DNA from 3 places in the Arthrobacter sp. E1SS-5 genome. Region 1 is predicted to be linked to each of the others. Evidence: riboswitches for the same ligand, from Rfam matches in the RefSeq annotation. Region 1 holds a riboswitch; each other region holds the start of a gene.
The links. Region 1 has a riboswitch for S-adenosylmethionine ahead of ACIGJD_RS12650 (aminotransferase class V-fold PLP-dependent enzyme). Riboswitches for the same ligand answer to the same signal wherever they lie in the genome.

Region 1 (3,116 bases):
GTCCAGCCAGTGGGTGACATGTCCTTCGAGCCCGTGGAATTCAGGCCCCACCGCGGGTTTGTGGCCCGGCCGGTACACGTCACCTGCGTGCATAATGCGCGAGAGCCGGTGTACCCAGGGCACCGAGGTGTCCAGCTGGTTCCAGACCAGGCCCAGGGTTCCGTGCGGACGCAGTACCCGGGCGAGTTCGGTGCTTGCGGCCAGCGGGTCGCACCAGTGCCAGGCCTGGGCAACGGTGACGACGTCGAAGCATGAATCGGCCAGGCCGGTCGCCTCGGCGGTTCCCACCACAGCCCTGGCGCCAGGGCAGTGGGCCTTCAGCTGGGCAAACATGTCGGCGGAGGGGTCGACGGCGGTGACGTCCAGGCCCTGGTCCAGCAGCAACGCGGTGAACTTCCCGGTACCGGCACCGACGTCCAGTGCGTCGTGGGCATCGGTGGGCACCAGCCAGCGGACCGATTCCTCCGGGTATCCCGGGCGGATGCGATGGTACTGCCTGCCGCCGTCCTGGAAGCTCTGCCCGAGCTCCCGGCGCCGCCCGTGATCGAGCCTGGGGCCACCCCGAACCACGCGTGGCCTCCTTCTGTTGCTGCCGGTGATCTCCCTTCGAATTTACCGCACAGACGGTCACCGGTGGCTGCCTGGAAGGGTGGCCCCTTCCCTGAAGCTGCCTAGTCGTCGATGCAGGGGGCGGCGCCGGCCGTTCCCGGGGTGTTGGGTGCCCAGTGCGGGTAGGTGCGGGCGTCGTTGGCCGGCACCCACCGGCCGGCGTCCACCACGTAGTCCCAGCCCAGCCCCTTGCTGCGCAGCGCGCGGATGCCCGCGAGCAGGCGTTCGGCATCCTCCAGCCGGGATCCGACGCCGAAGCTGGCCCGAAGCGAGCCGGACGGCAGGCCGAGGCGCTTCAGCAGGGGATGGGCGCAGAAGCGTCCATCGCGCAGGCCCACGCCGTGCTCGGCGGCGAGGTAGGCAGCCACCAGTCCTGCGTCGTAGCCCTCGACGGAGAAGTTGACCACGCCGATGGTGTCCGTTTCCGGGTTGCTGTCCTTAAAGATCTGGTGGACCGTGACCCCGTTGATGTTTTGCAGGCCCTCCACGAGGAAGGAGCGGATGGCCGATTCGTGGGCGTGCCACCGGTCCTGGTCCAGCCCCGCGAGGACCTGTGTGGCGCGGGCCAGGGTGGCGGCTCCGAGGACGTTCGGTGAGCCCCCCTCGTGGCGTGCCGGCCCGCTGGCCCAGCTGACGCCGTCGAGCCTTGCTTCCTTCACCGCGCCGCCGCCGGCAAGGTGCGGGACGCCCGCGTCCAACCAGTCAGGGCGTCCCACCAGGACGCCGGCGCCGAACGGTGCGTACAGCTTGTGGCCGGAAAACGCGAGGTAGTCGATGCCGTCGGCGCTGATGTCCACCCGGCGGTGCGGTGCGAGTTGGGCAGCATCCACCACGATCCGTGCCCCGTGCTGGTGGGCCAGCGCGGCCAGGGCCCGGATGGGAAGGATCTCGCCGGTGACGTTTGAAGCGCCGGTGACTGCCAGCAGGCTGACCCCGCCCTGCTCCAGCTCCGCGCGGACGGCGTCAACGGTGCCAGCGACCGTCTCTGCCGCCACGATGCTCCGGTGCGGTACGCCCTGCCAGGGCAGCAGGTTGGCGTGGTGTTCGATGTCCAGGTAGAGCACATCGCCGGCGGGCCGGCCATCTCTGATGGGAAGACAACCTGCCAGCAGGTTGAGCGAATCCGTGGTGTTGCGCGTGAAGATGACCGAGTCGTCCGGGCGGCCCCCAACGAAATCGCGGACAATGCTGCGCGCGTTCTCGTAAACCGAGGTGCTGATCTGGGAGGCGTACCCTGCCCCGCGGTGGACGCTGGCGTAGTAGGGCAGGATCTCGTTCAGGTAGGCGGACACCACGGAGAGCGCCGGGGCGGATGCGCCATAGTCAAGGTTCGCGTAGCGCACGTGGCCGCCGGTAATGAGCGGCGCCTGGATTTCCGCGCCGGTGACCGCCGCGAGGGGCCGTCCGGCAACGGCGTGGCGTTCAGCAGCAACGGCCGATTCGGTGGTGGCGGGCTGGGGGGAGACGGTGGCAGTTGTCACAGAGACCTCACTTGAATACAGGACTCCGGCATAGTGGAATCCGCGCTTGCCGCATCCGCTCCGGACCGGCCTGGTCGTCACCCGGGGCACCCCACCGCGAATGGAGGGTTGCCGGCCAGCAAACCGGGGTTTAGCGCTGGCACTCGTGACCTGGATAAAAGCGTAGGACATGCGGCGGCCAAGGCTGAACCTGCAGCGATTGTTAAGCCCTTTGTTACGCGCTGCCGAATAAACGACGGCGGCCACCTCCTTTGGGAGGTGCCCGCCGTCGCTTTATTCGTTTTCCCGTAGAAAAGTCAACCGTTACAGCAAATCATCCAGGTAAGGGTTCAGGCGGTGCAGCACCTCTGAGTGCAGGATGGAGTTGGTGGCCAGGGCGTTCCCGCCAAAGGGGCCGTCCTCGCCTTCCAGGGACGTGAAACGGCCGCCGGCCTCCACCACGATCGGCACCAGGGCGGCCATGTCGTAGAGGTTCAGCTCCGGTTCACAGGCAATGTCCACGGAGCCCTCGGCCACCATGCAGTACGACCAAAAATCGCCATAGGCGCGTGTCCGCCACACGTCTTCGGTGAGGCCCAGGAACTCGTCGAGGTTTCCCCGTTCCTTCCAGCCGGTGAGGCTGGAGTAGGAGAGGGAGGCATCGGCGAGGCTGGAGACGTTGGAGACGCGGAGCCGTGTGGCAGCCGCCAGGGACCTGCCCATGTACGCGCCCATCCCCTTCGCCGCCCACCAGCGCTTGCCCAGGGCCGGGGCGCTGACCACGCCCACCGCCGGCTCTCCCTCGTCAACCAGGGCGATCAGGGTAGCCCAGACCGGAACGCCGCGGACAAAGTTCTTGGTCCCGTCGATGGGGTCGATGATCCAGCGCCGCGAACCGTGGCCAGTGCTGCCGAACTCTTCGCCCAGGACCGCGTCACGGGGGCGGGAACGCGAGAGCTGCCCGCGGATCGCTTCCTCGGCGGCCTTGTCCGCATCGGTGACCGGCGTCAGGTCCGGCTTGGTCTCAACGTGGAGGTCCAGGGCCTT
Region 2 (3,116 bases), 2.2 Mb from region 1:
GGCACGCTTGCCGAGGAAACGCTCGGTCACCTTGTCCAGGACCTGGTGGTACGGGGCTACCAGGTGGGCGTTGGCGGAGACCCGCAGCTTGGAGGTGTCGGCGCCGCGGGCCTGCAGGCCGTCGATTTCCTGGAATAGGGCCTCGAGGTTCACCACGCAGCCGTTGCCGATGATGGGAACGGCATTGGGGCTGAGGATGCCCGCCGGCAGCAGTTTGAGTTCGTACTTTTCACCGCCCACGACGACGGTGTGCCCTGCGTTGTTGCCGCCGTTGGGCTTGACGACGTAGTCAACACGGCCGCCCAGCAAATCGGTGGCCTTGCCTTTTCCTTCGTCGCCCCACTGGGCTCCTACGATCACAATTGCTGGCATGGGATCCTCCCCCATTCGTTCGGGCTGCCCGGGTCCGGCCACCAGGTGGCAGGCCCATGCAGCGCCGTTCATGAGAATGCCCCGAACATACCGGCCTTCGCGCGGCCGCAGCGCGGCACGGCGAAGGAAGAGTCCCGGGGCTCTTACCACCCAAGTTTAGCCGATGGGGCACTTTGTCCATTGTTGGCCCGCCGCGGCCCGTCATGCGGGAAGAGCCGCGGCAGCCCTGGTCAGAACCGCCGCGGCGAGCCGGTGCTGCTACTCGTCTTCCGCCTCCCCTGCAGGCCGGGACGTCTGCTCGGCGAGCGTGTCCCAGAAGGAGGTGTCGGCGTCGGCAATTGAACCGTCCGCAATGGCGGCGGCGGTGGACGTCAGCGTGGTGACCGTCTGCTTGATCAGGTAGCCGTTGCTGCGCTGGCCCAACGCGTAGCCGTCCAGGTAGTGGTCGGACATGCCGCGCATCTCGAAGAGCAAAGTTGCGATGCCGTATTCCACGGAGATGCCGTTGCGGCTGATTGTCTCGGCGCTGCCGCCCTGGTACTTGCCCAGGTGGCCCCAGCCGGTGGAGTCGACGCTGTTGAAGACCACGGCGCCCAGCTGCTTCGACTTTTCGACGACGGCGGGATCTGCGTTGGGGGTGGTGGGGTACAGGATGGAGCCGGAGACCAGCTTGCCGTCACGCTCAGCGCGGGTGCCCTGGTGGTGCAGGTCAATCATGTAGTCGATCCGGTACTTGCGCATCACGTTGTTGTGCAGCGCCTGGGTCTCCGGCTGGATCTTGGCCACGTGGTCGCGGTTCAGGTCCACACCCTCGGCGTTGTAGCGGGTGAGATGCCGGTCCCCCTTGGCGAGGTAGTTGTCCAGGGAGAAGTTCACGTCCCCCATGGCGCCGTCCGCGTTGAGCATGGGCAGCACCAGGATGTTCACGCCCTTGAGGATGTCCGCCGATTTGCCGGTACCCAGGTGCTTGATGAACTCCATGGCCCCCTCGGTGGTGAGCTGTTCGTTGCCGTGCTGCTGCGTCAGGTAGAGGATGGTGGGCTTGGCCGGGTCCGAGATGTACTTGACCAGGTGGATGTCCCGGCCCTTCACGGTCTGGCCGATGACTTCCAGTTCCATGGCGGGCTGCTTGGCATCCTGGTCCTTCAGGAAGGAAACCATCTGGTCATAGGTGGCCAGTTTTGTCGTGGTGATCTGGCCGTTGCCGTCGTAGCCGGGGCCTTCGCCCACCGCGTTCGCCAGCGGAGCCGGTCCCGCCACGACGGCCAGCGCCAAGGCGCCGGAAAGGGCAAGGTTCCTGAAGGTTGCCAGGGATTTATTCACGGTGGATGACCTCTTCTTTGAGTGCGGTGGTTCTTGGGTGCAGTGGGTGCGCAGCCGCCATGTTCCCCATTTCGGCTGTGACAAAGAGCCAACCAAGCTGGACAGAATCTGTCAATACGCTGGACGAAACCTGTAAGCATGCCAAGAGGACAGCAGGGGTGAGATCAGGCCTACTGGCGCGACACAAAGCGGACCGGACTTGCCCGCGCGCAGCGGTGTCGATTTAGGTGGGAGGGAACCATCCGGAGCGGCCGAGAGACCTGGCTCGATGACGCCGCAGCAACCACGGTCCAGCAGGAGCCCTGCTGGTCGAAGGTGCTACTGCCAGGACCGATGGAAAGGAAGATTCCAGCATGTCCCTGAACACCGACCACATCCGCGTCACCCACGCCGGTTCCCTGCCCCGCACCCCGGAACTCATCGCAGCCAATGCGGCCAAGGAAGCCGACGGCATCACCCCGGAATTCCTTGATCTCCTTGAGGCCTCGGTGGCGGACATTGTCCAGCGCCAAAAAGACCTGGGCGTCGACATCGCCAACGACGGCGAGTACGGCCACACCATGTCCAGTTCCGTGGACTACGGTGCCTGGTGGAACTACTCGTTCTCCCGACTCGGCGGCCTGGAACCGACCAACGTGGACCGCTGGGCCGACTCGCAGGTGCACCGCTCCTCGCCGGGCCACATCGTCCTGACCTCCTTCCCGGACCGCCGCGACCGGCAAAAGTTCAACGAGGCCTATAACGACCCGTCCTCGGGCATCCTCTCGCACCGCAAGTCGGTCACCCAGCCCAAGATCGCCGGGCCGCTGACCTACACGGGCCAGGACCTTGTAGCGTCGGACATCAGGAACCTGAAGACCGGGCTCGCCGCCGCGGGCCTCTCCGACGGTTTCGTGGCCTCGCTCTCCCCCGGCTCCTGCGCCCGGGTGGCCAACGAGTACTACAAAACGGACGAGGAACTGGTCTACGCCTGCGCCGACGCCATGCGGGAGGAATACAAGGCGATCATCGACGCCGGCCTCACCGTGCAGCTCGATGACCCGTCCCTGGCCGAGAGCTGGGACCAAATCAACCCCGAGCCCTCCCTGGAGGACTACCTGAAGTTCATCCAGCTGCGCGTCGAGGCCACCAACTGGGCCCTCCGGGACCTCCCGCAGGAACAGATCCGGCTGCACGTCTGCTGGGGCTCCTGGCACGGCCCGCACACCACCGACATCCCGTTCGCGGACATCATCGGGTCCGTGCTGCAGGTCAACGCCGGCGCCTACTCCTTCGAGGCCGCCAACGTGCGCCACGAACACGAATGGCGGGTCTGGGAGGACACCAAACTCCCGGAAGGCAAGGTGATCATTCCGGGCGTCGTATCGCATGCCACCAATGTGGTGGAGCACCCGGACCTGGTGGCGGACCGCATTGTCCGC
Region 3 (3,116 bases), 1.3 Mb from region 1:
CGTGGGCAGGCAGCCCATCAGGAAGGTGGAGACTCCCACGAGGATGATGCTCAGCTGCAGCAGCTGCTTGCGGCCGAACTTGTCGCCGAAGTGGCCAAAGACGATGCCACCGATGGGGCGGGCCACGAAGCCGACGGCGTAGGTGAGGAAGGCGGCGATGATGCCGTCCAGTTCGGTCCCGGCGTTGGGGAAGAAGGCCTTCCCGAACACCAGGGTGGCGGCGGATGCGTAGAGGAAGAACTCGTACCACTCCACGACGGTGCCGGCCATGGAGGCCGTTACCACCTTTTTCAGGCCTGACGCCTTGACGTCGGTTTCCTCGGTGCGCCTTGCGGCGGAACGTTCCGTACTCATGCGAACTCCTTCGGCGTCGTCGTCGACACCACGGGGACAGTCGATGGCAGCCGCGTGTGATGTACACCACGAAAGCCGGCTTCGATGAGTATGGTCTGCCCGCCCATGCAACCTCAACGCCCATTAGTGCAGAAGGCATCTGCAGGAATGCACATTGTTGGGAGTGTGCTGGGTGATCCTAGACTAGGAAGCTGCTCCTCAGCTGTGCCCCCAGCTGGCCGATTTCGGTGAGGAATCCGTCGTGGCCGATGGGCGCCTGGATGAGGTGGACGTCCACGTCGCCGGGCAGCGCCTGCGCCAGCTCCCGCGACTGGCTTGGGAAGTAGAGCCGGTCGGAGTCGACGGCGGCCACGAAGAAGCGTGCAGTAGCACCGGCCAGGGTTTCGGCCAGGGTTCCCCGGCCGCGGCAGACGTCATGGCTCATTAGCGCTTCGGTCAGGGCGATGTAGCTGTTGGCGTCAAAGCGCTTCACGAGCTTGTTGCCCTGGTGGTCCAGGTAGCTTTCCACTTGGTATCGGCCGCGGGTTGCCAGCACTTCCCCCTGGAGGGGCGACTCGGATTCCTGGGCTGCCCGGCCGAAGCGGCCTTCCAGTTCGGCAGCGGACCGGTAGGTGATGTGGGCGATGCGCCGGGCAAGGGCCAGGCCCTCTTCAGGGCACGGACCGCCGTAGTAGTCGCCGCCGTTGAAGTTTGGATCCTGCCGGATGGCCAGGGTCTGGGCCTGGGCGAAGGCGATCTGTTCTGCAGTGCTCGCCGCACCCACGGAGATCACGGCGCAGCGCTGCACTCTGTCCGGGTAGGTCACTGCCCATTCCAGTGCGCGGGCGCCGCCCATGGAGCCGCCAAGGACGGCGAACCAGCTCTTGATTCCCAGCTGGTCTGCCAGCCGGGCCTCCGCCACGGTGCTGTCCCGCAGCGTGACCAGGGGGAAACGGGAACCCCAAGGCGCTCCGTCGGGGGCGGGTGAGGAGGGGCCTGTGGAGCCGTAGCAGCCGCCAACGATGTTGATGGACACCACGAAGAAACGGTCAGTGTCCACGGGGGCGCCGGGGCCGGCCAACTGCTCCCACCAGCCTTCTTCGTCGGTGTCTCCCCGGGTCACATGGGTGCTGCCGGTGAGCGCGTGCTCGATCAGGATGGCATTGCTGGCGTCCGCGTTGAGGCTGCCCCAGGTTTCATAGGCCAGCGTGACGTCCGGCAGGTATCCCCCGGCCTCGAGCTCCAGTCCCCCAATGGAGGCGTAGCGGACAATTCCGTGTTCGGGGATGGTGGTTGGGGCGACGGTAACCGTCATGGCAAGACCTCTTCTACGCGCTTGCCTGCCGTCGTCTGACCGGCAGGCCAGGTCCTCACCCGGGGCACCCCACCGCGGATGGAGGGTTGCCGGCCAGCAAGCCGGGGCTGTCACTGGCACTCATGACCTGGATCGAGTGTACGAAAAACCACCCGGTCCAAGCCAAGAGTGTGACTGGTTATGACTTCCCAACTTGCTGCCCGCCACGCTTTACCGCCCAAGTAGTGGCCCGGCGTCGTGCTTTACGCTTCTAGGCGCTTTTCGCAGCCCTAAAGCCTGCTTCCAGGTCGGCGAGGATGTCGTCGATGTGTTCCAGGCCCACGGAAAGCCTGACGAGTCCCGGGTGCACCCCGGCCACTGCCTGCTGCTCCGGCGAGAGCTGGCTGTGCGTGGTCGACGCCGGGTGGATGACCAGGGAGCGCACGTCGCCGATGTTGGCCACATGGGAGTGCAGTTCCAGGGCGTCGACGAAGCGTTTGCCCGCCTCCGCTCCGCCGGCCAGGTTGAAGGCGACAACGGCGCCCGTGCCCTTGGGCCCGTACTTGCGGCCACGCTCGTACCAGGGACTGGACGGCAGCCCCGCGTAGGCGACCGATTCGACGTCGTCCCTTGCCTCAAGCCAGCGCGCCACTTCCGTGGCGTTGGCCACGTGGCGTTCCACCCGCAGGCTCAATGTCTCCAGGCCTTGGGAAATCAGGAAGGCATTGAAGGGCGAGACCGCCGAGCCCAGGTCGCGCAGGAGCTGGACGCGCGCCTTGAGGATGTAGGAAAGGTTGGCCCCCAACGCGCAGCCGGCTCCCAGGTCGCGTGCGTAGACCAGTCCGTTGTAGGTGGGATCCGGGGTGTTGAAGCCTGGGAACCGTTCCGGGTCCTTGCTGAAATCGAATTTGCCGGAATCGACGATCACGCCGGCAATGGCTGTGCCGTGGCCGCCCAGATATTTGGTGGCTGAGTGGATCACGATGTCCGCTCCCCACTCCAGCGGGCGGATCAGGTACGGGGTGGAGAGGGTGTTGTCCACGATGAGGGGCACGCCGGCCTGGTGGGCGACCTCTGAGATGCCCTCGATGTCCAGGACGTCCTGGCGCGGGTTGGAGACCACTTCACCAAAGAAGAGCTTCGTGTTGGGCTGGACGGCGTTGCGCCACTGGTCCAGGTTGTCGGGGTCCTCCACGAACGTAACGGAGATGCCGAACTTCTTCAGGGTGTGGGCGAACAGGTTATAGGTACCGCCGTAGAGGCTGGGGCTGGCCACGATGTGGTCGCCGGCCTCCGCGATGTTCAGGACCGCGAACGTTTCGGCGGCCTGGCCGGAACTGAGCAGCAGCGCAGCAAGGCCGCCTTCAAGGCTGGCGATCCGCTGTTCCACGGCGTCCTGCGTGGGGTTGCCGATGCGGGTGTAGATGGGCGCCAGTTCGGACAGTGCGAAGCGGTTTGCTGCGCTCTCGGCCGTAGGGAACACGAAGGA

Region 2: it holds a riboswitch for S-adenosylmethionine, as region 1 does, so the genes downstream of both, ACIGJD_RS02570 (cobalamin-independent methionine synthase II family protein) here and ACIGJD_RS12650 (aminotransferase class V-fold PLP-dependent enzyme) in region 1, are expected to answer to the same signal.
Region 3: it holds a riboswitch for S-adenosylmethionine, as region 1 does, so the genes downstream of both, metX (homoserine O-acetyltransferase MetX) here and ACIGJD_RS12650 (aminotransferase class V-fold PLP-dependent enzyme) in region 1, are expected to answer to the same signal.

Annotation. Positions count from the first base shown of each region.
Region 1 covers NZ_CP172703.1:2,722,874-2,725,989, reverse strand. The annotation lists gene ACIGJD_RS12655 (class I SAM-dependent methyltransferase) at 1-570, opposite strand, end outside; gene ACIGJD_RS12650 (aminotransferase class V-fold PLP-dependent enzyme) at 672-2,090, opposite strand; SAM riboswitch class IV at 2,128-2,241, opposite strand; gene hisN (histidinol-phosphatase) at 2,394-3,116, opposite strand, start outside.
Region 2 covers NZ_CP172703.1:515,556-518,671, reverse strand. The annotation lists gene ACIGJD_RS02580 (adenylosuccinate synthase) at 1-372, opposite strand, end outside; gene ACIGJD_RS02575 (M14 family zinc carboxypeptidase) at 631-1,695, opposite strand; SAM riboswitch class I at 1,931-2,035, shown strand; gene ACIGJD_RS02570 (cobalamin-independent methionine synthase II family protein) at 2,049-3,116, shown strand, end outside.
Region 3 covers NZ_CP172703.1:1,419,899-1,423,014, reverse strand. The annotation lists gene ACIGJD_RS06545 (MFS transporter) at 1-354, opposite strand, end outside; gene metX (homoserine O-acetyltransferase MetX) at 533-1,648, opposite strand; SAM riboswitch class IV at 1,661-1,776, opposite strand; gene ACIGJD_RS06535 (bifunctional o-acetylhomoserine/o-acetylserine sulfhydrylase) at 1,899-3,116, opposite strand, start outside.